3 regions of the Brevibacillus sp. BC25 genome follow, and region 1 is predicted to be linked to each of the others. Evidence: predicted binding sites of a transcription regulator. Region 1 holds the regulator's gene; each other region holds the start of a gene.
The links. The regulator LexA, encoded in region 1, represses DNA repair genes until DNA is damaged. The targets are predictions, from matches to a motif close to CGAACATATGTTCG.
Positions count from the first base shown of each region.

Region 1 (8,204 bases):
TCATTCATTTTCACTTTATGCCGGATAGTGAGAATGAAAAGATCCAATCTGCATGGATGACAACGACGGATGATGTCTTATTTGTTCGTCCCTCGTTAAAAATCGAGACAGAACATTTTCGTTTTCCCCTTACTTCACACGCATAAAAGGTTTGAAATGACACATCGTGTGAAACAGTAAAATAGAAGAAAAAAGCAGACGTCCAGTATGGAAGGATGTGAGGGGAAAAGCATGTGTGGCCGTTTTACTCTCGTAACGAACTTGGAAAAATGGAAGGAACGGTTCCAAATCGAAGTCATTCCATTTGATGCAAAGCCACGGTACAATATTGCACCGGGTCAGTTCATTCCAGCGATTATTGCTGATCGCGGCGAGCGACGTATGGGTCAGTTGAGATGGGGGTTAGTGCCGTCGTGGGCTGCCGATGAGAAGAGCAGCTACAAAATGATCAATGCGCGTTGCGAGACATTAAATGAAAAGCCCGCATTCAAACAGCTTTTCGCCCGAAAGCGATGCATTCTTCCTGCTGACAGCTTTTATGAGTGGATGAACGGCATCACAGGGAAGCAACCGATGCGGATCATGTTGAATACCGGGGAACCATTTGCTTTTGCTGGCTTGTATGATACGTGGACGAATCAAGAGGGAGAAAAAGTACATACCTGCACGATTGTTACGACAAAGGCGAATGAGCTCATCGAGAGTATACATGAGCGAATGCCTGTCATCTTAAAGAAAGATGATGAGGACTTGTGGCTTGATCGGGAGAAGTATGATCGGTTGCAGCTCCAGTCGCTGTTTACCCCCTATGATTCCAGCGAGATGATGGTGTATCCGGTATCCACTAAAGTGGGAAGCCCCAAAAATGATGATCCTTCCTGTATTCAAGAAGTAGAGATCGGTTCTTTGTTTGAAGATTAATCCTTTCGTAGGAGCTGAACTCTTTGGCGTAATTCCTGTTCGGTTAACGGCTCCAAATGCAACAAAGCCTCGTATGGATCATCACCCGGAATATGAAAGTATTGAGCAAATGCAGGCTCTGTTTTGATGCCGCTTTGCTTCAGAGCTCTGATATGTTGGTACGCATCCAAGCCTCCTATGTCTAACAGTCGTTCTTCGATGTCCATATGACGATAGGCGTTTTGCTTTTCGACAGCTACCGGTTGAGCAAACAATTCAAACCAAAAGTCAGCTGTGAAAAACGAAATAACGCACGTGGGAGTACTTTTTACATCTAGGTGTGTCACTTCAAATCCGGGCAAGCAGCCAAATGCTGTACGAACTGCCTGCACAAACTGTTCCAGATCATGACTCTCGCAAATAATGTCCAGATCGCTTTGCTTGACGTCAATGTCTAATGGGATGGTTCCGGCAAGCACTGGACGATAATCGGATAGTACCTCCATGATGTGCGTCTGTTGAATCGCTTCCCACGCCGCTTTTTGGCGCATCGTTCCTCTGCTCAAGTAAGAGAGATCATGCCAATTTCTCAAGAGACTACCTCCATGTCTACTTTCTTTTAAAATAGTTTAGACAAAAGTGAATAAGTACGCAACGAAATCGGTAATCACTCGTATACCTAGATGAAGGGAGTGTAGTAGATGGAAATATTTTTGTGGGTAGTGGTTGTGTTATTGTTCTTGCTAAGCATCGCAGGAATTTTTTTACCAGTTTTACCTGATACGATATTACTGTGGGCGGGCTTTTTGCTCTATCACTTTTTCATTGCAGATCCAGGAGCGGGATTGCCCGCATCCTTTTGGTGGGGAATGGTCGTTCTAAGTATTCTACTTTATGGTGCTGACTTGCTCACGAACATGTACTTCGTAAAAAGGTACGGAGGGTCCAAGTGGTCGTCCATTGCTGCTGCGGTTGGAATTATCCTCGGGATCTTCGTATTCCCACCGTTTGGTATGTTGATCTTGCCGTTCGTATTCGTCGTCCTCGTAGAGTTGATGGTGCAGAAGCAGTCGATGGAGCGAGCAGTGAAAGCGGGCGTAGGCTCACTGATCGGATTTTTGGGCAGTGCGGTCGTAAAAGTCATATTGCAAGTTACGATGATCATCTGGTTTTTTGTCGCCAGATAACATACGGAAAACGAAAAGGACAGCCGAGGCTGTCCTTTTTTACGTGGAAATTAGTGAATGAGTCGATATACACCGATGACTTTACCGAGAATGGTGACATGCTCCAGAATGATCGGTTCCATCGTGGCATTTTCCGGTTGGAGACGGAAGTGGTTCTTTTCTTTGAAAAATCTTTTGACGGTTGCTTCGTCTTCTTCTGTCATGGCTACGACAATGTCACCATTGTTCGCTACGTGCTGTTGGCGAACAATTACGTAATCTCCGTCGAGAATCCCGGCATCAATCATACTGTTCCCGGAGACGCGCAGCATATAGACCTTGTCAGAAGTCACGATATTGTCTGGAAGCGGGAAGTATTCTTCCACATCCTCAATGGCAGTGATCGGTTGTCCAGCGGTTACTTTTCCGATTACTGGCACACGGACGACAGAGTCTTCGAAATTGTCTTGAAAACGATCTTCATCTGATAGCAATTCGATGGCGCGAGGTTTGGTAGGATCTCGACGAATGAGGCCTTTTTTCTCTAAGCGTGCCAAATGCCCATGTACCGTTGAGCTGGAAGCTAGTCCAACAGCCTCCCCAATTTCACGTACAGAAGGAGGATATCCTTTATCACGAACTTCCTTTCGTATGAACTCGATGATGGCTTGTTGTCTACTCGATAATTTTGACATAGAAAGACACCCCTGATTTCTCGAACATATTTTCCTATATTATACCATGGGAGCTTGCGTTCGACAAACATAAGTTCGATTCTTTGTTGACATGAACATATGTTCTCATTTATCATGAGGTTACAAGTGATCAGAACGTATGTTTGTGAGGAGGCCATTATTATGAATTCATCGACAGAACAAAATCGTTTCGAGAAAAAAGAAGAACGTCGTGTTCGTTTTGGTATCACGAGAGGACAAGCTCTCTTGTTTCTTATTACATTTACTCTCTTTTTTTACTTATTGACCGAACTAGTGTTTGCTTCTTCGCCAATGGAGGAGCCACAAGGTATAGAAGTAACCGTACAATCTGGAGATAGCCTATGGTCGTTAGCTGTTCAATACAATGCAGATCAGCATATGGATGTTCGCGACTATATAATAGAAATTAAAGATGCGAACGGTTTAGAGAGCAACAGGATTTACCCAGGTCAGACTCTCATCCTTCCTGATACTCCGTAAGTGTTCGGCTGTCTTGCGGGATCATTCGAATGTGGTATAATGAAGCGGCACTACTACAGAGTGGGAGGAACCAGCAGTGGTATCTGACGCAGAAATTAAACGCATTAACGAATTGGTCAAAAAATCTCGCGAAGAAGGTTTGACCGAAGAGGAAAAGCTCGAACAAAAAGCATTGCGCCAAAAGTACATTGACGCTGTTAAGCTTTCATTGAGAGCAAATTTGGATTCCATCCGTTATGTGGAAGACCTTGAAGAAAATAAACCAAAACAGTAAGATAACAATTACTGATACGACAGACATCCTCGCTTGACGCTAGGGTGTCTTTTTCTGTGACATACATAACGCTTTGATATTCAGGGAGGGAAAGCGATGGCGTGGATAGCTGTGGCGGTTGGAGGAGCAGTTGGCTCACTTTTGCGCTACCTATTGTCTTTGCTTGCGAATCAGCCGGGATGGCCGTGGGGAACTTGGATCGCCAATGTTTGTGGATCTTTGATCATCGGCATCTTGTTCGTGCTGGGGAAAGAACGTGGCATTTTATCTCCGACACTCTATCTTTTATTTGCAACGGGGGTTATGGGAGGATTTACGACGTTCTCTAGCTTCTCCTTGGAAGTGGTCTCTTTTTGGGGAGAAGGTCAGCTGTTGCGTGGCACTTTGTACGCTCTTCTCAGTTTGGGAGTCGGACTACTTTCTTGTGCGGTTGGAATATGGTTGGCTAGGCAATGGTCCTAATACGTCCAATGACACGATACATGTGAGGGGGAATGAATGTGAGTACACAGCATCGTGATTATGAATGGGAACAAAAAAAGCTGGATGAAACAATTTCAGCGATCGACGAAGAAATGGAGCAGCTTCGCAATGATATTCGCGAGGCAACAGATGACTATGTGAAACAGGTCGTTAACTATAATAAGGCTAAGGATTTACGCTACCTCGAAGATCAGGGTCGAGAGAAGCCTTATTTCGGTAGAGTGGATTTTTTGAAAGATGAAATCTACGAGCTGGATCAAGTATACATAGGAAAACGAGGAATTGTACGCAGCGATACGTTTGATTCTGTCGTCGTGGATTGGCGTGCGCCTATCGCCAGTCTTTATTATTCCGGTGAGAGCAAAGACGCGTTTTACCGGATGGGACGCGAGATTGTGCGTGGTGAAGTTCGATTAAAGCGTAATTTTGCGATCGAAGACGGAAAGATCGTCGGCATCTATGATGGAGCGGTAAAAGAAACGATTAACCGCGAGATGGGGCATCCCGACGAGTTTTTGCAAGAGGGCTTCATCGATGAATTTTTGGCAGCCAATCTGAATCAGGCGAACGATAGCAGGCTAAAAGACATCGTCGCTACGATTCAATCCGAGCAAAATGATATTATCCGGGCGGAAAAAGAACGACCCATTGTTGTGCAAGGAGTAGCGGGGAGCGGAAAAACGACCATCGCGCTGCACCGACTATCCTATTTGATTTATAACTACCAGGATTCCATGATGTCCAAAAAGTTCATGGTGTTTGCACCGAACCGGATGTTTCTTACCTATATATCCGAGGTTTTACCTGAGCTCGGCGTGGATGACGTTCAACAGTCTACCTTTGTAGATTGGGCAGCGCGTCTTGTGAAGCCACTGCTGCCAAAAGGATGGAAAATCGTTAGTCCTGATAAGCCTCTTCAATTGTTCTTTGAAGAGGGCCAGGATGAGCGCCAGCAAGAAATGACTCGAAACAGGCTTCGCTTCAAAGGATCGCTCGCTTGTCGAGAGGCGCTGGAGCAATACATTCGTCATATCGTCGAAACGAGAATTCCTTTTAAGAAGCTCAGCTTTTTATACAACAAAACGAAACAAGTCTTTTCAATTCCGGGTGATTTTATTCGTCAATGTTTCCTGGAGCTATTCGCCAATATGCCGTATCATCGTCGGGTAGAAGCGCTTCGCAAGCATTTGAAACAAGAAATGAACAAGCAATTGTTTGCCCATTTGCGAGAGCGGAAAGTCGATTTGGACAAAGAAGGCTTGTACAAATTCGAGAAAATGCTCGAGCAAATACTGGATACGTACCTGACTTCGTTTCCAAGACTGGAAATTTTCGCAGCTTACCGCGAGTTGATTGCTGACGAGGAATTGCTGCGCAAGCTCGTACCTGCTGACATTTCAGACGAAGTTGTGCGTGATGTGACGCAGTCAAGTGCTGCGCTGTTTGCAGAGGAGAGAATGGAACCGGAAGATATCGCGCCATTGCTGTATTTGCAGCATATTGTTGAAGGAATGAATAAGGCAGAGCATTTTGATCATACGGTCGTGGATGAAGCACAAGACTTGAGTGCGTTAGAAATAGCCGTCATTGCATTGGCAACCAAGCGAAACTCGCTAACGATCGTGGGAGATATTGCGCAAGGCATTCATAGCTACCGGGGGATTCATGCGTGGGAAGAGTTGACGAAGGGGATTTTTGCACAGCTGTTTCCTTCCTATTATACGTTGTCGCAAAGCTATCGTTCGACAATTGAGATCATGCGTTGTGCCAATGAGGTGTTGCGGCAAATTGAATTGCCCGAGACGGTATTGGCAAAACCGGTTTTGCGACATGGTGAAAAACCAATCATGGTCAAGACTCGTTCACGAGCGCAACTGTGGGAGGACATCTCTTCGCGTGTGGCTGGCTACCAGTCGGAAGGCTTCAAAACGATAGCGATCGTAGCGAAAACCATTCAAGCGAGTAAAAAAGCACATAAAGGTTTGCAAGACAAAATAGCTGATCTGACTCTGTTAGGCAGCAAGGATAACCAATTTCCGGGTGGCGTAACCGTCATGCCTGCTTTTTTAACGAAAGGCTTGCAGTTCGATGTGGTCATTTTACTGGATGTAGATGCCTATCAAAATAATGAATGGGACGCAAAACTGTTGTATGTTGCGATGACGCGACCGGTCCATCGCCTTGTTATGACGCAGGTTGATAACGTTTCTTCACCGTTGCTGAAAGATTTATCGACAGAGCTGTACACCATTGCTTCTGACGAATAAGAATCTACGTATCAAAGAAAACCCTCTGCCTGTAAAAAGCAGAGGGTTTATCTGTATCATGCTTAGTGGTCGCCTGTGTTCCCTTTAGAAGGGTTGGTAATGACAAAACCTTCTTGCGGCAAGAAGAGGTAATCAATGACGATGCCATCCAACAATGGCTCATCCTTTTTCACGATCACATCGATCTCTTTGTCGGTCGAGATCACAACATCTTCTTCTGTTGGCTTGTCCAGAGCGAGTCCGTAGTGAGCATGATCACCATGAGAGTGAGTAATATAAACGCGCAGTTTCAATTCTTTGTCTTCTTCTTGCTCGATGATTGGAGCCAATTGCTTGGCAGCGTTACGAGTGATTTTTAGTTTCACAGGTCAAATCCCCTAACTGTATGTAAGTTACCCCTCCATCTTAGCAAGAGGGAAATCAGGATGCAATGTTGAAAGTGTTACGATATGTCTAGAGAATGACAACAGAATGGAAGGAGAGTCATCTATGAAAATCGATTTGCGCAGCGATACCGTTACGAAACCAACCGAGGAGATGCTTCGAGCAATGGCGGAAGCGGAGGTTGGTGATGATGTTTATAGAGAGGACCCAACTGTTAATCGTTTGGAAGCGATCGCGGCTGAAATACTCGGAAAGGAAGCTGCCCTGTTCGTAACAAGTGGCACGCAAGGCAATCAGGTTGCTGTTTTGACGCATTGTGTCAACGGAGACGAGGTTATTGCGGAAGCGGATTCGCACATTTTTTACTATGAAGGCGGCGCTATGTCAGCATTGGCTGGTGTGCAAACACGGACGCTGGTTGGAGAACGTGGTGCTTTGCGTGCAGAAGATGTAGCGAGAGCGATTCGGGGAAACAATATCCATTTTCCTCGCACAAAATTGATCTGTCTCGAAAATACCCATAATCGCGCTGGCGGGGCGGTAATCTCTGTCGCGCAAATGAAGAGTGTCTATGATACAGCACAAAAACACGGTGTTCCCGTTCATTTGGACGGTGCTCGTCTCTTCAATGCGGCTGTGGCCCAAGGTGTTGCAGTCACTGAGCTAAGCGCTTTTTCCGATACCGTTCAGATTTGCTTGTCCAAAGGGCTGAGTGCTCCAGTTGGTTCCATTTTGGCTGGAGATCGTGCGTTTATCGAGGAAGCGAGATGGTGGAGGAAAAAGTTGGGGGGTGGGCTGCGTCAGGCAGGGTATTTGGCAGCACCGGGTATCATCGCTCTGACACAGATGACTGAACGATTGGCAGAAGACCATGAACGGGCACAGCAATTGGCAAAAGGCTTGCGCCAGCTATCGCTTCAGGTCGAGCAAGTCGAGACGAATATCGTTCTGGTGAATACAGACTCGATTGGACAAACAGCTGTCGCTTTTTTGGAACGTCTGGAGGAAAAAGGAGTGCTCGCAGTTGATTTTGACGAGTATGTCATTCGTTTTACGACGCATCGACACATTTGCGATCAACATATCGAGACCGTTGTGGAAGCAGTAGAGCAATTATTGGAAACGGTGTAATCGTTTCAACCACTTGTAGCCAGTCCGAAGGGAAGACTGGCTTTTTTCTTTGTTCTGATAATTAATTCTAAATAATTGGACAATTTGTACAAAAAATGAGTCTTTACGCGATCTGTTTTTCGCCATACCGTCTGATTTGTTTCGTCTACACTTGCATTATCATGGTAGTGTGATAAAGCATTAGCGTTACTAGTGTATGGAATCGAATGGAATCAAGGGGGATGGAATCGATGAGAAAGAGAATGAGCTTCATTTTGAGCTGCTTCTTGCTACTTCAAGTTTTAGCGGGATGTAGTTCAAGTGATACGTCGGTAAAGAACAAACCGAATGATCAGGCATCTCAACCAACGCAGCCAACGGGAAAAGAGATGGTATTGAATTGGAACGCAGACGGTGGAGAGCC
Region 1 is NZ_AKIX01000028.1:58,056-66,259, reverse strand. Features, by position in the region: gene PMI05_RS06510 (GNAT family N-acetyltransferase) at 1-146, shown strand, start outside; gene PMI05_RS06505 (SOS response-associated peptidase) at 232-921, shown strand; gene PMI05_RS06500 (DUF4269 domain-containing protein) at 918-1,493, opposite strand; gene PMI05_RS06495 (DUF456 domain-containing protein) at 1,602-2,087, shown strand; gene lexA (transcriptional repressor LexA) at 2,138-2,761, opposite strand; gene PMI05_RS06485 (LysM peptidoglycan-binding domain-containing protein) at 2,924-3,262, shown strand; gene PMI05_RS06480 (DUF896 domain-containing protein) at 3,339-3,536, shown strand; gene crcB (fluoride efflux transporter CrcB) at 3,633-3,998, shown strand; gene PMI05_RS06470 (UvrD-helicase domain-containing protein) at 4,037-6,286, shown strand; gene PMI05_RS06465 (iron-sulfur cluster assembly accessory protein) at 6,349-6,651, opposite strand; gene ltaE (low-specificity L-threonine aldolase) at 6,776-7,801, shown strand; gene PMI05_RS06455 (peptide ABC transporter substrate-binding protein) at 8,032-8,204, shown strand, end outside.

Region 2 (8,204 bases), on a different contig from region 1:
GACGGCAAGCTGATTCCAACAATTGTTGATAGTAAGTAGAAGTCTTCGGCTCCCATGCGCCAATCGCCCCGTCATCGAGCGTCTTCGTCACATCGGGAACGACCATATCCGGGTCTACCTCCAGTTTGACACCCAGTCCATCACACTCCGAGCAAGCACCAAACGGGCTGTTAAAGGAGAAAATCCGCGGCTCCAGCTCTCCGATGGAGAATCCGCATACTGGGCAAGCATGCTTTTCACTGAACAGCAACTCCTCTTGCTCCATCACATCGACGATGACCTTGCCATCTGCTAAACGAAGTGCCGTTTCCAGGGAGTCTGCCAGACGCGCCTGTACATCCGGCTTCACGACGATCCGGTCAACGACAACCTCAATGTTATGCTTCTTGTTCTTTTCCAGCTTGATGTCTTCGGACAGATCGGTAATTTCACCATTGACCCGCACACGGACGAAGCCTTGCTTGCGGATGTCCTCGAGCAGCTTGACGTGCTCTCCCTTGCGTCCTTGTACCATAGGCGCGAGAATCTGCATTTTCGTGCGCTCAGGATACTCCAATAGTCGATCGACCATTTGTTCAATGGTCTGGGATTGGATCTCAATGCCATGCTCCGGACAAACCGCTCTACCGACACGCGCATACAAAAGGCGCAAATAGTCGTAGATTTCCGTAACCGTACCTACCGTGGAGCGAGGGTTGCGGCTCGTCGTTTTCTGGTCAATCGAGATCGCAGGGGAAAGTCCCTCAATCGAATCCACGTCCGGCTTGTCCATCTGCCCGAGAAATTGACGGGCGTATGCGGACAGTGACTCGACATAGCGTCGTTGTCCCTCTGCGTAAATCGTGTCAAAAGCAAGCGAGGACTTACCCGAGCCAGACAAACCCGTCAGAACGACGAATTTGTCCCTCGGAATGACTACATCAACATTTTTTAGGTTGTGGGCACGTGCACCCTTTACGACAATATGTTCTAATGGCATGAAAAAAACCTCTCCTTAGAGTTCCGCCTTCAGCTCAAGAATCAAATCACGCAATTCGGCCGCACGCTCGAACATGAGGTTGCGTGCCGCTTCCTTCATTTCTTCTTCCATACGTTCTATAACAGCCACGCGATCCTTCTTCGGCATTTTCTTGAAATCTGCATGTGGCAAGTAATCTGCTTTTTCCTCCGCTACCTTGGTCGCCTCGATCACTTCGCGGACGGACTTTTTCACGGTTTGCGGCGTGATGCCGTGCTCTTCATTGTAAGCCATTTGAATAGAACGACGACGGTCTGTCTCACGAATCGCAGAGGTCATCGAATCTGTCATTTTGTCAGCGTACATAATAACGCGTCCCTCTGCGTTCCGCGCAGCCCGACCAATCGTCTGAATCAGCGAACGCTCATTGCGAAGGAAGCCTTCCTTGTCTGCATCCAATATCGCTACGAGTGATACTTCCGGCAAGTCAAGACCTTCCCTCAAGAGGTTGATCCCGACTAGCACGTCAAATTCACCCAAGCGCAATGAACGTAAAATCTGCATCCGTTCAATCGTTTTAATATCCGAGTGAAGATAACGCACCTTGATTCCGATTTCTTTCAGATAGTCCGTCAAATCCTCAGACATTTTCTTCGTCAGAGTCGTGACGAGAACCCGCTCATTTTTCGCAATCGTGGCTTGAATTTCGCCAATCAAATCGTCAATCTGTCCCTTGATCGGACGTACCGTAACCGTTGGATCAATCAAGCCTGTCGGACGAATCACCTGCTGTACCATTTCCGGACTGTGTTCCAGCTCATAAAGACCAGGTGTAGCCGAAATGTAGATCGCTTGTTTCAGCTTTCCTTCAAACTCCTCGAACTTGAGTGGACGGTTATCACGTGCAGAGGGCAGACGGAATCCGTGATCGACCAGTACATCCTTCCGTGCGCGGTCACCGTTATACATCCCCCGAACCTGCGGCAAGGTCATATGCGACTCATCCATCATGACGATAAAATCTTCTGGGAAGTAATCTAGCAAGGTATAAGGAGCATGCCCGGCAGGCAGTCCCGTCAGATGGCGCGAGTAGTTTTCAATACCGGAGCAAAAGCCCATCTCCATCATCATCTCAATATCGTACCGTGTGCGTTGCTCCAGTCGCTGTGCTTCCAGGAGCTTACCCGCATCACGGAATTCTTTCAGTCTTTCTTCCAGCTCGGCCTCGATGCTTTGGACAGCCAGCTTCATTTTTTCCTCGCGCGTCACGTAGTGAGATTTAGGGAAGATGGCAATGTGATCACGCTGTCCCAAAATCTCGCCGGTCAGTACGTCAATCGAAGTAATCCGCTCTATTTCATCACCAAAAAACTCAACGCGAATCGCCTGCTCACTCTCTGAGGCAGGGAAAATCTCCACGACGTCCCCCCGCACACGGAACGTACCGCGCGTGAAGTTGATGTCGTTGCGTGTGTACTGGATATCGACCAAACGATGCAAAATCTCGTCCCGTCCTGTTTCCATGCCAACACGTAAAGACAAGAGCAGCTCCCGATACTCCTCGGGAGAACCCAACCCGTAGATGCAGGAGACGGAGGCAACGATGATCACGTCTCGGCGTTCAAACAACGCACTGGTAGCGGAGTGACGGAGCTTGTCGATCTCGTCGTTAATGCTCGAGTCTTTTTCAATAAACGTATCCGATTGGGGAATGTATGCTTCGGGTTGATAGTAATCGTAGTAGCTGACGAAGTATTCCACCGCGTTGTTCGGGAAAAACTCCTTAAACTCTGCACAAAGCTGAGCGGCCAGAGTTTTGTTGTGTGCCATCACGAGTGTTGGCCTGTTCACCTGAGCAATTACCTGGGCAGCCGTATAAGTCTTTCCCGTTCCCGTCGCACCCAGCAATGTCTGGTGTCGCTTGCCAGCCTGTAACCCTGCCACCAGCTCGGCAATGGCGGTCGGCTGGTCACCGGACGGTTGAAACTCCGATACCAATTCAAAACGCTCCATTCCCTCGTTCATCTCCTCATAGCATGACTGTTTCTACTTCCATTATAACACAATTTCGGCTAGTTTAAGCCCAAAATTCGAACAAACGTTTGTCTTCATCTTTCCGCCTGTTTTTCCGATATAAGATGAAGGAAGTGCAAACATGCACAGATAGACTCGCCACCTTCAGGGAGGATTGACATGTCAGATACCGGAACAACCGTTAAAAATAACCCTTATATACAACCTCATTTGAGTTATAAAGGCAAAAAAGAATTCACCACCGAGCTCGACCAAAATGCCTTTATGAAGCTCATGCTCGAGCAGTTAAAGCATCAAGACCCTATGTCCCCAATGGACAACTCTCAGTTCATCCAGCAAACAAGTATGCTGACCATGGTAGAAAAAATCACAAAAATGACCACGCTGATGGAGCAATCGAACAACAGCATGGTCACTTTGGAAAAGTATGAAAAGCTAGTAGGTCGTACAGCCTCGTATTCCCTTACTACAAAAGACGAGATGACGGGAGAAACTTCGACGCAGCAGAAAGAAGGCGTACTTGATGCCGTCTACATGGATCAAGGCAAAATCTACTTCCGCATCGCAGGCGAATCGACACCGATTCCGCTCGCAGACGTCTCCGGACTGGAATCGCAAGGTCTCGCTGGCAATACACTCGATAACAGCGTGAAGTACATGGAGATGATCGGTCGAGAGATTTCCTATAAAGTTACCAAGGAAGTCGACCGGGATGGCAATCCAGATACCACACACGACGTTTCCAAGGTGGATGAAATCTTGAATGGCGTCATCACTGGCTTTACTACCAAAAATGGTACCGCACAATTCCAACTGGATAATGGATCAACCGTAAAAGCCGAAGAAATCGTAGGCATGACGGTGAAACCTGAAAACAGAACGATGGGCAACTCCCTTGCCTACGCGCAAATGATCGGCTACAACATCACGTACAATCAGTCTCAGACGAATCCTGACGGTACCAATACCAATACGCCTCTTACAGGCGTGGTCAAAGCTGTCAGCATGAAAAACGGAGTAGTCGAATTCGTCCTCAAGGATGATAAAAAAGTCGCTCTCAACCAAATCACAGGATTCGAAGCAACTGCCTAGAATCCCATACAAAAAGCCGCACATCTTCGCAATCGGAGAAGGCGGCTTTTTCTTTTGCAGGGTGCTATTCGTTTACGATCACTTTCCCGGTTATCGCATCCACATAAAACGTATCATCTACTTTAAATTCTCCCCCGCAGAAGCAATGCGAGCGAGTTTGACGGAACGAAAGGTCATAGCCGAGCTTCCAGGTAATCGTGTCTTTCTTATAATCTGGCTGGTGGATGTAGGTCAGCTCAAGTGGATAGGATTGCAGTAAACGGTTCATGGCCACTTGTTCTTTAAGCGCTTGGGAACGGGCCGGGTATTTGACACTGACCGGTTTGTTTATGCTCACCTGCTCCCATGTACCCGTCCATGAATCGATCCGAATCGTATACATCCCCTGTTCCACACTCTGGTTGATCCCATAAACTGGAATGCCGTTCACAAGGGGATCAGCTATGATCGAGGTGTACCTTTCATCTCCATCCTCCGTTATTTGAATCTGATTGCTTCCAGACGGAGTCAGTCTTTTCAAAAGCTTATCCGCTTCCATCCGATCCCGCTTCTTATCCGTTTTCACGTTTGACCAGTGCGGATTGTTCACCTTTGTGGAAAATCTAAGCAGTTCACCAGTCTTTGCATTCGTCACCAGGAGATGATGCTGCTCGCCGTTACTGCTTCCCTCAGGAAAGGTAGCCATTCGCGATATCTTGTCGGCATCGGGAACCCCCTCACCAAAATTCCCCCATATGAAATAACGAAGAGCTGGACCATTATCGTAACTAGCCTCGTAGATGGACAGCGGCTGTTTTTCTGTTTCGATTCTAAACAACATGCGTAACAAATCACGCGCTTGCGTCTCTGTTTGCGCTACCCACTTCTCACCTGTTCCAGTCACATTGATGGTCTGAGACGGGGTCGTTGTCGCTCGGGTATTCGTTGTTAATAATCGTTTACCACTAAAGGCATCCAATGCACTACCTGTATGTTGTTGCGTTATGATTCCATTTTTCAGGACATAAGCGAGCTTTGCTTCTACCTGATCGCTTTGATTATGAATGGGCAATAAATAAACAAGTTCTAATGGACGGCTTTCTTGCCACTTTCGTACTGCTTGTTCGGAGGAGATGACGCGCTGAGGAGATGGGAGTAAAGAGGGACTTACTTTTTCGTATAATCTGCCATCAAACGTAGAAAACCAAACGATTCTTCCCGATGCATCAAAACTGACAAGACAATCATAATCGTCATCGAGCACCACATTATTCAGGACTCGCACCAGTCGAACCGTCCATAAGTCCTTATTTTTATAAACCTCTCTCGCTTGATAGGTGTTACCTGTGCCAGTCCCCTGCAATCCAGCGACAAAAGCTAGCGCACGTGTTTTTGCCTGCTGCTCAGTCGGGTAGGCAGGCTTTGTTGCTGCTTTCGGGGTAAGATTCAGTCTGAGCAACTCTCCTGTCTGTCCGTCAAAAATCGCATCATCCATAGACAGTTCAGCCTCAGCAGCAGACTGTGCAAACGTGACCACCACCCCGCTAACACCGGGTCCATCCACATCACCACCGTAAACGACATAGCGCGAAGACAGCTCCGGTAAAAGCTTGACTAGCTTTTGGACACCTTTCGTCACATGCATCGGCACAGCCACAACCGATTGAGCCTGCGCTACGGTCACATGACTCGTTGCGCCTACTCCTGATAAGGGGCCGGCAAAAACTGTGGCGGCAGCTAATGTACCTGACAAAAACCACGAGACCGTTCTTTTCACTTTGAACACCGAACCCACTCCCTCTTTTTTCCTCCTACATTGAGACGCAACAGCTACCCGTAAGTTACCAAATGGACAAGCTTTACTCGAAAAAAAGAAGGTATGCACGTTTGTCTGCATACCTTCTCCCCCAACTATCCTTATGCTCCTACATTCAGCTTCTCCAGCTTCTGCTTGATCAGCTCGACTACACTGGCGCGTTTCAAATCAACAAATGCACGGGTATTTGCATCGGGAACCACAATGATCCCCAGTTGGTGATGATTACCCGCATAGACCGCACACTGTACGAACTTCAGCTCGCCTTCACGCGTGAGTACTTCCATTTTGCAAAAGGCAGGATTGGCTTGTAACGCCGGATATAAATCTTCTTTTTCCCGCACCGAAATGCCATTTACTTTCACGATAATCTCACCGGGCGTGATACCGATCTCCTCTGCTCTCGTACCCGGAATGACACCCATTACTTTTACACCACGCGAAGACTGGATGAAATAAGGTGAACGCTTTCTTTCTTGATACTGACTCCAGAAAAACAGTGCCTCATGACCGAACAGTGCAAAGATCGCGGCCAGCAAGATCAACGGATAAAACCATACAGCCAGAGCGCACAAACCCAACAAACCAATCGCATACAGTGTCAAATTTTTCGCAACCTGCGTTGCTTTTCTATACGGAGTCATCGTTTGTGTCATATCAGAGAATCCGGTCACTGTCGGCAGAAGCATCAATCCGAATGAAGCGGCTTCCGGCGAAAAGAACGGCCACCCTGGATACAACGCACCGCTGATAGCGCCAGGCTCCATCTGTACGAACAGCACGGTTGGCGTCAGCCAAAAAGAATGAAGCAAATAGGCACCGACGATCCGACCACGCTGCCCTTCCACGAACAGCGGAGAAGCGTCCCGCCCGCCATTCCAGCGTACGAGCATCGCTTCAATCAGATGCATGACCGCAACTAACGCAAGCAACGGCAACGGTTTCGCCTGATGAATCATTTCCCAGACATAGCTCAATCCAGGAACATCCGTAACCGGAGGAATGACCTGTGTGATCGCGTGTAAAATCGCCAAAGTCCCTGCAGCATATGCGAAACAGAGAAACCGTAAACGAATCAACGCCAAGATGAGCGCCAATCCCCATAGTATCCACAAATCCTGTGCTTGCACGACCACGCCGAGTCCTGCACTAAGAAGAGAAATAAGCAAGCCTCCCACCAATCCCATCCCTACAGCCCGTATCGTCGAGAGCAAGGGGGACTGAATGCGTGCAGAAAAAAGCTGTCTTTCCAGGTTCATCTGTCTGCGATAATGCAAATAAATAAACACCAGAAAGAGATAGAAGACAGGATTGATAAAAAATGCGGCAAAGCCATATGCAATGGTAAGCATATCTGCCTGTATCGCCAATTGCCTCACCTCAATTAAAAGAAAGAAAAACCACGGCATTTGATTTGCCGTGGTTATCATTTCTACGGAAAGCAGGGAATTACCTGCTTCCATTTTCTTGATTATTCATTACTTACCCGTGACTACATCCAGCGCTTTTTGCAATTGCAGGTCATTCTCTGGCTTCGTCATCGTTTTACGGAGACTTTCTTCCAGCGAAGAGCGTGTCTTCGCGTCTACTTTGCCAGTTACCTCAAGTTTGTTGGAGGTTTGGAACTGCTTGATTACTTCCTCTGTCTTTTCATCAAAATAGCCATCTTCTCGTCCTGGGGACAGATTCAAGCCCTTCAGGATGAGCTGCAGGTTTTTCACGTCAGTGCCAGCCATATCGCGCTGCAATACTTTATCTGCCGGCAACAGAGTTGCGTTGAAATAGTCTGGTTGCTTGACTGCAAAGTCTGGCGTAATGCCTTTTTTATGGACCCATTCACCCTTCGGTGTGACCCACTTGGCAATCGTCAGCTTCAATTGGCTCTTGTCGTTCATTTCCATGGTACTCTGAACGGTTCCTTTACCAAAGGTCTTCTCACCGACCAGCTTGTAGTTGCCGCTATCCCGCAGAGCACCTGCGAGAATTTCCGAAGCACTGGCGCTTCCGCCATTAATCAGTACCGAGATTGGGTAAGGCTTAGCAGCTTCTGTAGTCGAGAAATACTCTTCCTTTTGCTGTCCGCCATTTCCATACTCGATTTGCACGATCTTACCTTTATTCGGTACGAGGATTTCTCCGATTTCTTTCACGGCTAACAAATACCCGCCCGGATTGCCTCGAACGTCAATGACCAAACCGCCAATCCCCTTCTGTTCGAGAGCAGCCAGTTGATCTTTAAAGTGCTTAGCTGTTTCTGTAGAGAATTGAGTAAGGTTGATCACGCCTACTTTGACACCGTTCTTCTCGAGTATCTGACTGTTTACC
Region 2 is NZ_AKIX01000023.1:44,119-52,322, reverse strand. Features, by position in the region: gene uvrA (excinuclease ABC subunit UvrA) at 1-979, opposite strand, end outside; gene uvrB (excinuclease ABC subunit UvrB) at 995-2,971, opposite strand; gene PMI05_RS05310 (flagellar hook assembly protein FlgD) at 3,152-4,084, shown strand; gene PMI05_RS05305 (hypothetical protein) at 4,149-5,858, opposite strand; gene PMI05_RS05300 (PDZ domain-containing protein) at 5,981-7,342, opposite strand; gene PMI05_RS05295 (S41 family peptidase) at 7,358-8,204, opposite strand, start outside.
Region 2: the regulator LexA is predicted to act here: its motif matches at 3,050-3,063, upstream of uvrB (excinuclease ABC subunit UvrB).

Region 3 (8,204 bases), on a different contig from region 1:
ATAAGAGGCTTCGATATCCTGTGTGTTGAAATGAAACAAGGGGGCATCATCTGTGATGCGCTTCGGAAAGATTTTGCTGTCTAGAACGAGCGTCAGTCCGCTTTGCAAGGGAATGCAATATATATGTCCGAACATAATCTCACCGTCTGCGAGAATGCCCAATAGGCGGCAGTACCAGTTGCGTGCGTGCTCGATGTCGCTGACGGCTACAAAAATAGCTCCGATTTGGGGGAGCAGGGGGGAAGTGGTTGTCATTGTGATAAAGCTCCTTTCTTGGTATTTTTCACAAGGTCGATCCGTCATAATCGTGCACCAAATGTCGGATCGCCCGATTTTGCATCTGCTATTCTGAGGGGGAAAGGGAGGTCATTACCATGGATTTGCTTGTAAAGCTGAATGAGGCTCTGGACTATATCGAAGACAATTTGACAAGCGAGATTGACTACAAAGAAATCGCTGGGGTGGCTTGCTGCTCCGAGTATCACTTCAAAAGGATGTTTTCTTTTCTCGCTGGTGTTCCGCTATCCGAGTACATCCGGCGTCGGCGCGCAATCTCTGGATTGACTCCACGATAAATCAACGGAACTCTTTTTTTCAGACCCACAATGCGAAATGCCTCTTTTTCTTCCATGCGGTAGTTCATGGCACTGCCTCCTTTAATGGATAGATGAAAGTTCATTCGCGGATAAGCCTTCAAGGAATTGCCGATGTGTCTGGCTTCTGTCGGAGTGACTCCATGCACAGTCTGAAAAGCTCTGGCAAAGGAATCAGCCGATCCGTATCCGTATTTGATCGCAATGTCAATGACCCGCTCGTTGCTGTCCGCAAGCTCAAAAGCTGCAAGCGTAATCATGTGGGCTTCATTAGAGATGGAGACGATTCAGCATCTGAAGTCGCTATCCGATGTCAAGCCACTTGGACTGCTCAGTGCGTCCACGAATTTTTCAGAAGGTCGGCTGGAATATGGCGAGCTCGATCACTATATCGGCGTTGCCACTACAAAAGCTTGTCCAGACAACCTGGCGGTACTCGAAGTTCCTGCTTCCACCTGGGCGGTATTCGAAGTAGTGGGTCCTTTTCCTGATACGCTGCAAGATGTCTGGGCCCGGATTTATTCGGAATGGTTTTTATCCTCTGGTTATGAACAGGCTGAGGGTCCAGAGATTTTGTGGAACGAAAATAAAGAGATTTCATCACCGACCTTTCGAAGCGAAATTTGGATTCCTGTCGTGAAAAAGTAACCCCTTATTGGATTCGCTCTCGCTTGCGGAACACCTACCGGCGTGTGCTTATCCGGGGGGGGAAATAATTACCAACTTTTTTTTTGCGCGAGACAGGCATAAAAGCGAACGTTTGTTTGCTATAATAAGAACAAAGCAAAACAAGAACATAAGTTCTTATTAGGGGATGATCGTGTGTCCAATGCGAACAAGCGGATCGTGTTTTTGATCGACATGCAGAGCTTTTATGCCAGTATCGAGAAAGGGGCCAATCCAGAGCTGCGAAACAAGCCGATTATCGTCGCAGGTGATCCAGAGCGGCGCAGCGGAGTTGTGCTGGCAGCGTGTCCGATTGCCAAGTCATACGGAGTGGTCGCGGCCGAAGCGCTATGGCAGGCGCAGCAAAAGTGTCGCCAGCTCGTCGTTGTTCGTCCGCGCATGGAGATGTACATTCGCATCTCCATGCAAATCACTCGCATATTCGAAGCATTTACAGACAAGGTGGAGCCGTACTCGATCGACGAGCAGTTTCTCGACGTGACAGGCAGCGTCCATCTGTTTGGTGATCCGTTGCAGATGGCTGCACAGATTCGGCAGCGCGTCTGGATGGAGACGGGAATCAACTGTCGGGTAGGCATCGGGGAGAACAAGGTACTGGCCAAGATGGCCTGCGACAATTTCGCCAAGAAACGGGAAGAAGGCGTTTTTTGGCTCAAGCGGGAAACGTTAGCGGATACGCTCTGGAAGCTTCCGATTGAAAAGCTGTTCGGGGTAGGCTCACGCATGAAGCGTCATTTTCATCGAATGGGCGTCTATCATATCGGGCAGCTTGCAAATATGAGGCCAGCCATCCTCACCCGACATTGGGGAGTGAACGGGGAAGTGCTGTGGCGCACGGCTCACGGAATCGACGATTCACCTGTGGCTTTGGATTCCTATGATTCACAAAAAGGGATCGGTCATCACATGACGTTGCCTCGGGATTACCATACAGCAGCAGAAATCAAGGTTATATTATTGGAGCTGTGCGAAGAAGTGTGCCGTCGGGCGCGGAAAAAGGAGCTGATGGGCTCTGTTCTGTCTGTGGGCTGTCGTGGAGCCGATTTGGCTGCTGGAACCGGCTTTGGGCGGCAGATGAAGCTCACGGACCAGACGAACGATGCCATGACTCTGTACGAAGCGGCCTGCTTTCTGTTTGACCGTCACTGGCAGGAAACGCCCGTCCGCAGTATCGGGGTCAATCTGGGGCAGCTTGTTCCTGACAACGTGGTGCAACTCAATCTGTTTACGGACAATCACAAGCGGCGTTCGTTGGCACAAGCCATGGATGATATCCGGAGCCGATACGGTCAGGACGCCATCCTGCGCGCCACCTCTACCTTGGAAGCTGGACAGGCGAAAGAGCGTGCACGTAAGATCGGAGGACACTACAAGTGACGGAGCCGATGGTGTCAGACGAGCAGGAATTGATACGCCAGTATATTTTATTTGGCATTTTGTTTCGGGCAGTCATGGCCGATCTGGGGCAGATGCGGATTGTGCCGTTGAAGTTTTCTTATCAGATGATGTTCGATGAGCTCTCGCGGTGGGCGGAGCGGCAGCATCACCAGCTGCGTCGCATCTTGCGGCAGCGAGGTTACACAGTCGTCAGCTCACGACGTCAGGGACATATGTATGTCGTCCACTATCGACAACGCGGGTACGTGCGAGAAGCGATCTATACGATTGAGGTATTGCGGGCAGAGTGTCAGGAGCTCGTCCATTTGTGGACCCGATATGAACAGCGAGGAGAGAACAAGCGATGAGGGAAAAACGCGTGTCCAAAAAGGAAAATGTATTCGTGGCCAGTCGGTTTGTGCTGCCGGAGCATCGGGAAATGTATTTGCGCATCAAGGAAGAAGAGCGCCGCTATGTACCACCCGAGCTGGATCAGGAGCAGCTCAGCGCCTTGAGCGAGCTGGTATGGCAGGCGTTCCAGACAGAGAGCATCCTGACGCTGACCTATTATGACGGGCGAGAGCCGCGACGCCTGTCTGCCCACATTATCCATATTGACCAGGCGGCGAGACGCCTCAAGCTTCGGGCTGGCTCCGAGATTCACTGGGTTCCTTTTGCTCGACTGCTGCATGTGGAGCTGGCAGCGAGCTTCTAAAACGAGGAAATACAGGTACATGATGGGCAGGACATGAAAATTACTCAGGAAATCTGCAAAAATAGGCCTCTTTTTCAAAAGCAAGCGGCAAAAAACAGCGTGCCGCGTTGAAACGGTGTGTGCGAGGAAGATGTGAGATTCCTGAAACGAAAAGCGGTCAAAAACAACCGTTTTTCGTGTTTTTTTGGCTTACACGGATTTTGCCAGAAGGGAGGTTTCCCTGTATTGTTAGATTATCTTTTGAAGCATATATTTGACGGATAGAACAAAGGAGATTTTACATGCTAGCACAAGAAATGGGTGTCATATTCACCAAGCACGCCGATCAAATTACTTCCAAGCGTTGGGGAGAATTCATGCAACAATTGGAGGAAAAAGGCCTGTACGTGCTCATTGAGACAGACACGATCGGAAGAGTGATGAGTCCATTGGGCGGATTGATGCCCATGCCGTGTAAAAGTGAGACGCTCCATATTGTGACAGCTGATGAGCTGGAGCAGCGCGGCTTGCCGCTCGGTCACCACATCGTAACGAAAGCGAAAGAAAAAGTAGTCCAACCATAATCGAAAAAACCAACGCAACCTTTCCTGTGGGAGCTAGCCTCCAAGTGGGAAAGGTTTTTTGTGTGAAAAACGTCCTCTCTCATCGGGGGATCGAAACATCTCGACGTTTTTCATAAAGGTGGATGCGACTCGCTTGCGGTCAAACAAAACGGTCATAACCTTTTGTTGTTCCCAAATAAGATAATACTCCGGCTAGGGGCAAGATCTATCCGGCAATCGGCGGTAGAGGGCAGAAGATCACATTATGATAAGAGGTAGGACAAAAGATGCAAGCAGGAGAGAGGAGAACAGGAATGACGACAATGGAGAGCAAAGAGGGGATGCCACCCAAAAAAGGCGTGCGTCGCTTGCTGGAGATTGCGGATGAGAAGCGCGGATTGCTCGTCGTCTCGGCAATATTGTCTTCCTTGAGCGCAATATGCATGTTGGTGCCTTATGCATCTGTCTACTTCATTTTACGCGAACTGTTAACGCATGCAGCGTCTCCCGCTATGGCGGACGGGGCGTACATGATTCGGTGGGGAGTTATTGCACTTTTGGGACTCGTGGGAAGTCTGGTCATGATGTATGCGGGCGGGATGGTGTCTCATATCGCTGCGTTTCGCATTTTATACGGAATGCGGGTCAAATTGGCTTCGCATATCGGCCGTTTGCCGCTTGGTTGGCTCAACGGAACGTCTACCGGTGCAGTTAAAAAAACATTGGAGCAAAATGTGGAAAAGGTCGAGACGTTTGTCGCGCATCAGCTTCCGGATTTGGTGCATGTAGTCGTGACGACGGTGCTCATGATCGGCGTGATGTTTTACTTGAACGTCTGGCTGGCGCTGGCCTGCGTCGTGCCGATCATACTGGGACTGATTGTGCAGATCATTACGTTTTCCGGGACGAAAACAAAAGAAAATATCAAGAGGTACTACGATTCGCTAGAACGGATGAACGGATCTGCCGTCCAGTATGTACGCGGAATGCCTGCGATCAAGGTATTCGGGCAGACGGTTCATTCCTTCCGGCGCTTTTATGCAGATATGATCACCTATCGGGACTATTGCGTCAAGCATACGGATGATTTTCAAAACGGATTTTTGGTGTTCAAGGTGATCCTGAGTTCATTTGCGGCCTTCATACTCCCGGTAGGGGTGTTTATGCTGAGTCAAGACCCGCAAAATGTTGCGTTTGCGTCTGTTCTGCTCTTTTTTCTCGTAATGGCGCCAGGTGTATCTGCACCGATGTTTAAGCTCTTGTTTTTGACCTCTACCCTGCGTGACATTGGCGAGGGGGTGGAGCGCATGGATCGAATTTTGGCAGAGCAACCCGTTACCGAACCGCTTAGCTCCCAGCGTCCACAGAGCTTTGATGTCGCATTTGAAAACGTCTCTTTTTCTTATGCAGCAGAGGGAAGAACAGGAGGAGAGACACTATCTCGCATATCTTTTTTGGCGAAGCACGGGCAGGTGACAGCCCTGGTCGGACCGTCTGGTGCAGGGAAATCTACGGTAGCGAATCTCATTCCAAGATTTTGGGATGTTTCAGAGGGAGCGATTCGCATTGGCCAGGTAGATGTTCGGGAGCTGTCGAGCACCGATTTGATGAACACCGTAGCTTTCGTCTTTCAAGATACGTTTTTGTTTTACGACACGGTTTACAACAACATTGCCATTGGATTGCCAGAAGCAACGCCAGAGGCAGTCTATGCAGCGGCGAAGGCAGCCCAATGTCATGATTTTATTCAAAAGCTCCCGAAAGGCTACGACACCCTGATTGGGGAAGGGGGAGTCTACTTGTCCGGGGGAGAGGAGCAGCGTGTGGCGGTCGCACGGGCGATCCTGAAAAACGCACCGATTCTTGTCCTCGACGAGGCGACTGCCTTTGCTGATCCTGAAAATGAGTATGAGATGCAACTGGCTCTGGCAGAGCTGATGAAGGGCAAAACCGTCATTGTCATCGCGCATCGCCTGTCAACGATTCGGGATGCCGATCAAATTTTGGTGCTGGAAAAAGGGAAGCTGATCGAACAAGGCAGGCATCAATCATTGGTAGAGGCGAATGGGCTCTATGCCCGGATGTGGAACGCTTACACCGATGCGCAGGACTGGCAAATGGGCGAAGGAAAGGGGAGTGTGGACACAGATGAGTATGTTGAACAATATCACAGCAGGTAAACCAAGGGCGCTGATCAAACCCGTTATTTACACGACACTTGCCAACCTTGCGCAAATATTGCCGTTTGCCTTGCTCGTGGAGGCTGCCCGATTGATTTTTGAGCCGTTTGCCCAGCCGGGTGCCCCATTGAACATCGAGCGACTCTGGTGGGTATGCGGATGGATGGTAGTCTCGTTGCTCCTTTTGTTTCTATGCGAAATTCCAGCGTATCGTACTCAGTTTCGCGGTGCCTACAGCACGGCTGCAGAAGGACGAACCAAGCTCGCAGAGCATCTTCGCAAGTTGTCACTCGGTTACTTGAACAAAAGAGACCCAGGGGATTTGGCCAATATGATGATGGGAGACTTTACGATGGTGGAGCACGGGATTTCCCATCTCGTACCGCAAATGCTGGGGGCGATCATCATGCCTGTCATGGCGATCGTAGGTCTTTCTTTCGCAGATTGGCGCATGGCACTGGCCCTGTTTGCTGCATTTCCCATAGCGATTCTCTTGGTGCTGATGACATCAGGACTTCAACGCAGGCTCGGAGCAACGCATATGCGGGCCAAAATTGACGCCGCCAATCGTTTGCAGGAATATTTGAACGGCATTCGTGTCATCAAGGCGTACAATTTGACCGGCGAACGCTTTGTACGGCTGGAGCAATCCTTTCGCGAGTTCATGCGGCAGAGCATACGAATCGAAGGCTTGCTGGGACCGATTGTGCTCGCCGCCATTGCTTTTATCCGAGCTGGCCTCACACTCATGGTCATGGTCGGCGTGTATTTGCTCGTAGCAGGTAGCATAGACCTGATCACGTTTGTCATGTTCCTGCTGGTTGGTACACGTCTCTTTGATCCATTGACAGCTGCACTCGTCAACTATGCAGAATTCCGTTACCACGAGCAAGCGGGGGAGCGGATTGTCCAGTTACTGGCGGAGCCGATCATGACAGGCGAGCACCAACCGCCTTCGGAAAACGATGTGAAGCTCGAAGGCGTCTCTTTTGGCTACATCGAAAAGAACGTCCTGAACAACGTGAGCATGCACATGCCAGTCGGTTCATTTACAGCGTTGGTCGGGCCGTCCGGCAGTGGAAAAAGCACCGTGATGCGGCTGATTGCCAGATTTTATGACCCGTCGCAAGGCACTGTTCAGCTAGGCAATCAACCACTTGTCGACATGGACCCGGAGGCACTTCTCTCCCGAGTGTCGATGGTGTTCCAGGACGTGTATTTATTCCAGGACACGATTGCAAACAACATTCGCTTCGGAAAAAGGGATGCGACACAAGCTGAGGTCGAGGAGGCGGCCAAACAAGCGAGTTGCCATGATTTCATCATGAAGCTGCCCGATGGCTACGATACGCTCGTAGGAGAAGGGGGAAGCACGCTGTCAGGCGGGGAGAAACAGCGCATTTCCATTGCCCGAGCGATCTTGAAAAATGCGCCGATCATTCTCTTAGATGAAGCAACAGCCTCACTAGACCCGGAAAATGAGGCGCAAATTCAGAAAGCGATCGATACGCTTATCGAGGGAAGGACGGTTATTGCCATTGCTCATCGCCTGAAAACCATCCGAAATGCTGACAACATCTACGTGCTGGAAAATGGTACTGTCGTCGAACAGGGACAGCATGATGAGCTTGTGATGAAAAACGGCTTGTATGCACGACTGTGGAAGCTGCAGCAAACGACAGGCGGCTGGAGATTGTCTTCATAAATCAGTAACAAAACCCGCGAGGCAAGTTAGCCGAAGCGGGTTTTGTCATGGGCGCATTCTTCGTTCAGTTGTCAGCTTTTTTAGTCGCAGGGACGTGACGGAATAGCTTGGTCATGCACGCCCATGCGATGAGTGGGCCGATTCCGATACAAAGAATCAACCAGTTCAGCGTAAGCGGAGAGACGCTCAAGGAGGTTACCAGCAGAAAGATCAGAATCCCCACCAGCCGACCAACGTCCAGTGCGAACTCTCGCAACACGACATACTCGACCCGATTGCGTGCGCTCTCTTCGTTAGTGCCAATCAGATCAAAAATCGTGGAGAGCATGGGCACAGAGAACAGCGGATAAGCGATAGACACGGCGATCCCGAAAATAAGCAGTGTCGTAAAGCTCACCTGCCAAA
Region 3 is NZ_AKIX01000117.1:61,732-69,935, reverse strand. Features, by position in the region: gene PMI05_RS25840 (VOC family protein) at 1-255, opposite strand, end outside; partial or broken gene PMI05_RS31855 (AraC family transcriptional regulator) at 375-548, shown strand; partial or broken gene PMI05_RS31495 (helix-turn-helix domain-containing protein) at 548-850, opposite strand; partial or broken gene PMI05_RS31490 (GyrI-like domain-containing protein) at 852-1,241, shown strand; gene PMI05_RS25830 (DNA polymerase IV) at 1,416-2,657, shown strand; gene PMI05_RS25825 (hypothetical protein) at 2,654-3,025, shown strand; gene PMI05_RS25820 (YolD-like family protein) at 3,022-3,372, shown strand; gene PMI05_RS25815 (hypothetical protein) at 3,654-3,935, shown strand; gene PMI05_RS25810 (ABC transporter ATP-binding protein) at 4,256-6,094, shown strand; gene PMI05_RS25805 (ABC transporter ATP-binding protein) at 6,063-7,799, shown strand; gene PMI05_RS25800 (MFS transporter) at 7,864-8,204, opposite strand, start outside.
Region 3: the regulator LexA is predicted to act here: its motif matches at 1,347-1,360, upstream of PMI05_RS25830 (DNA polymerase IV).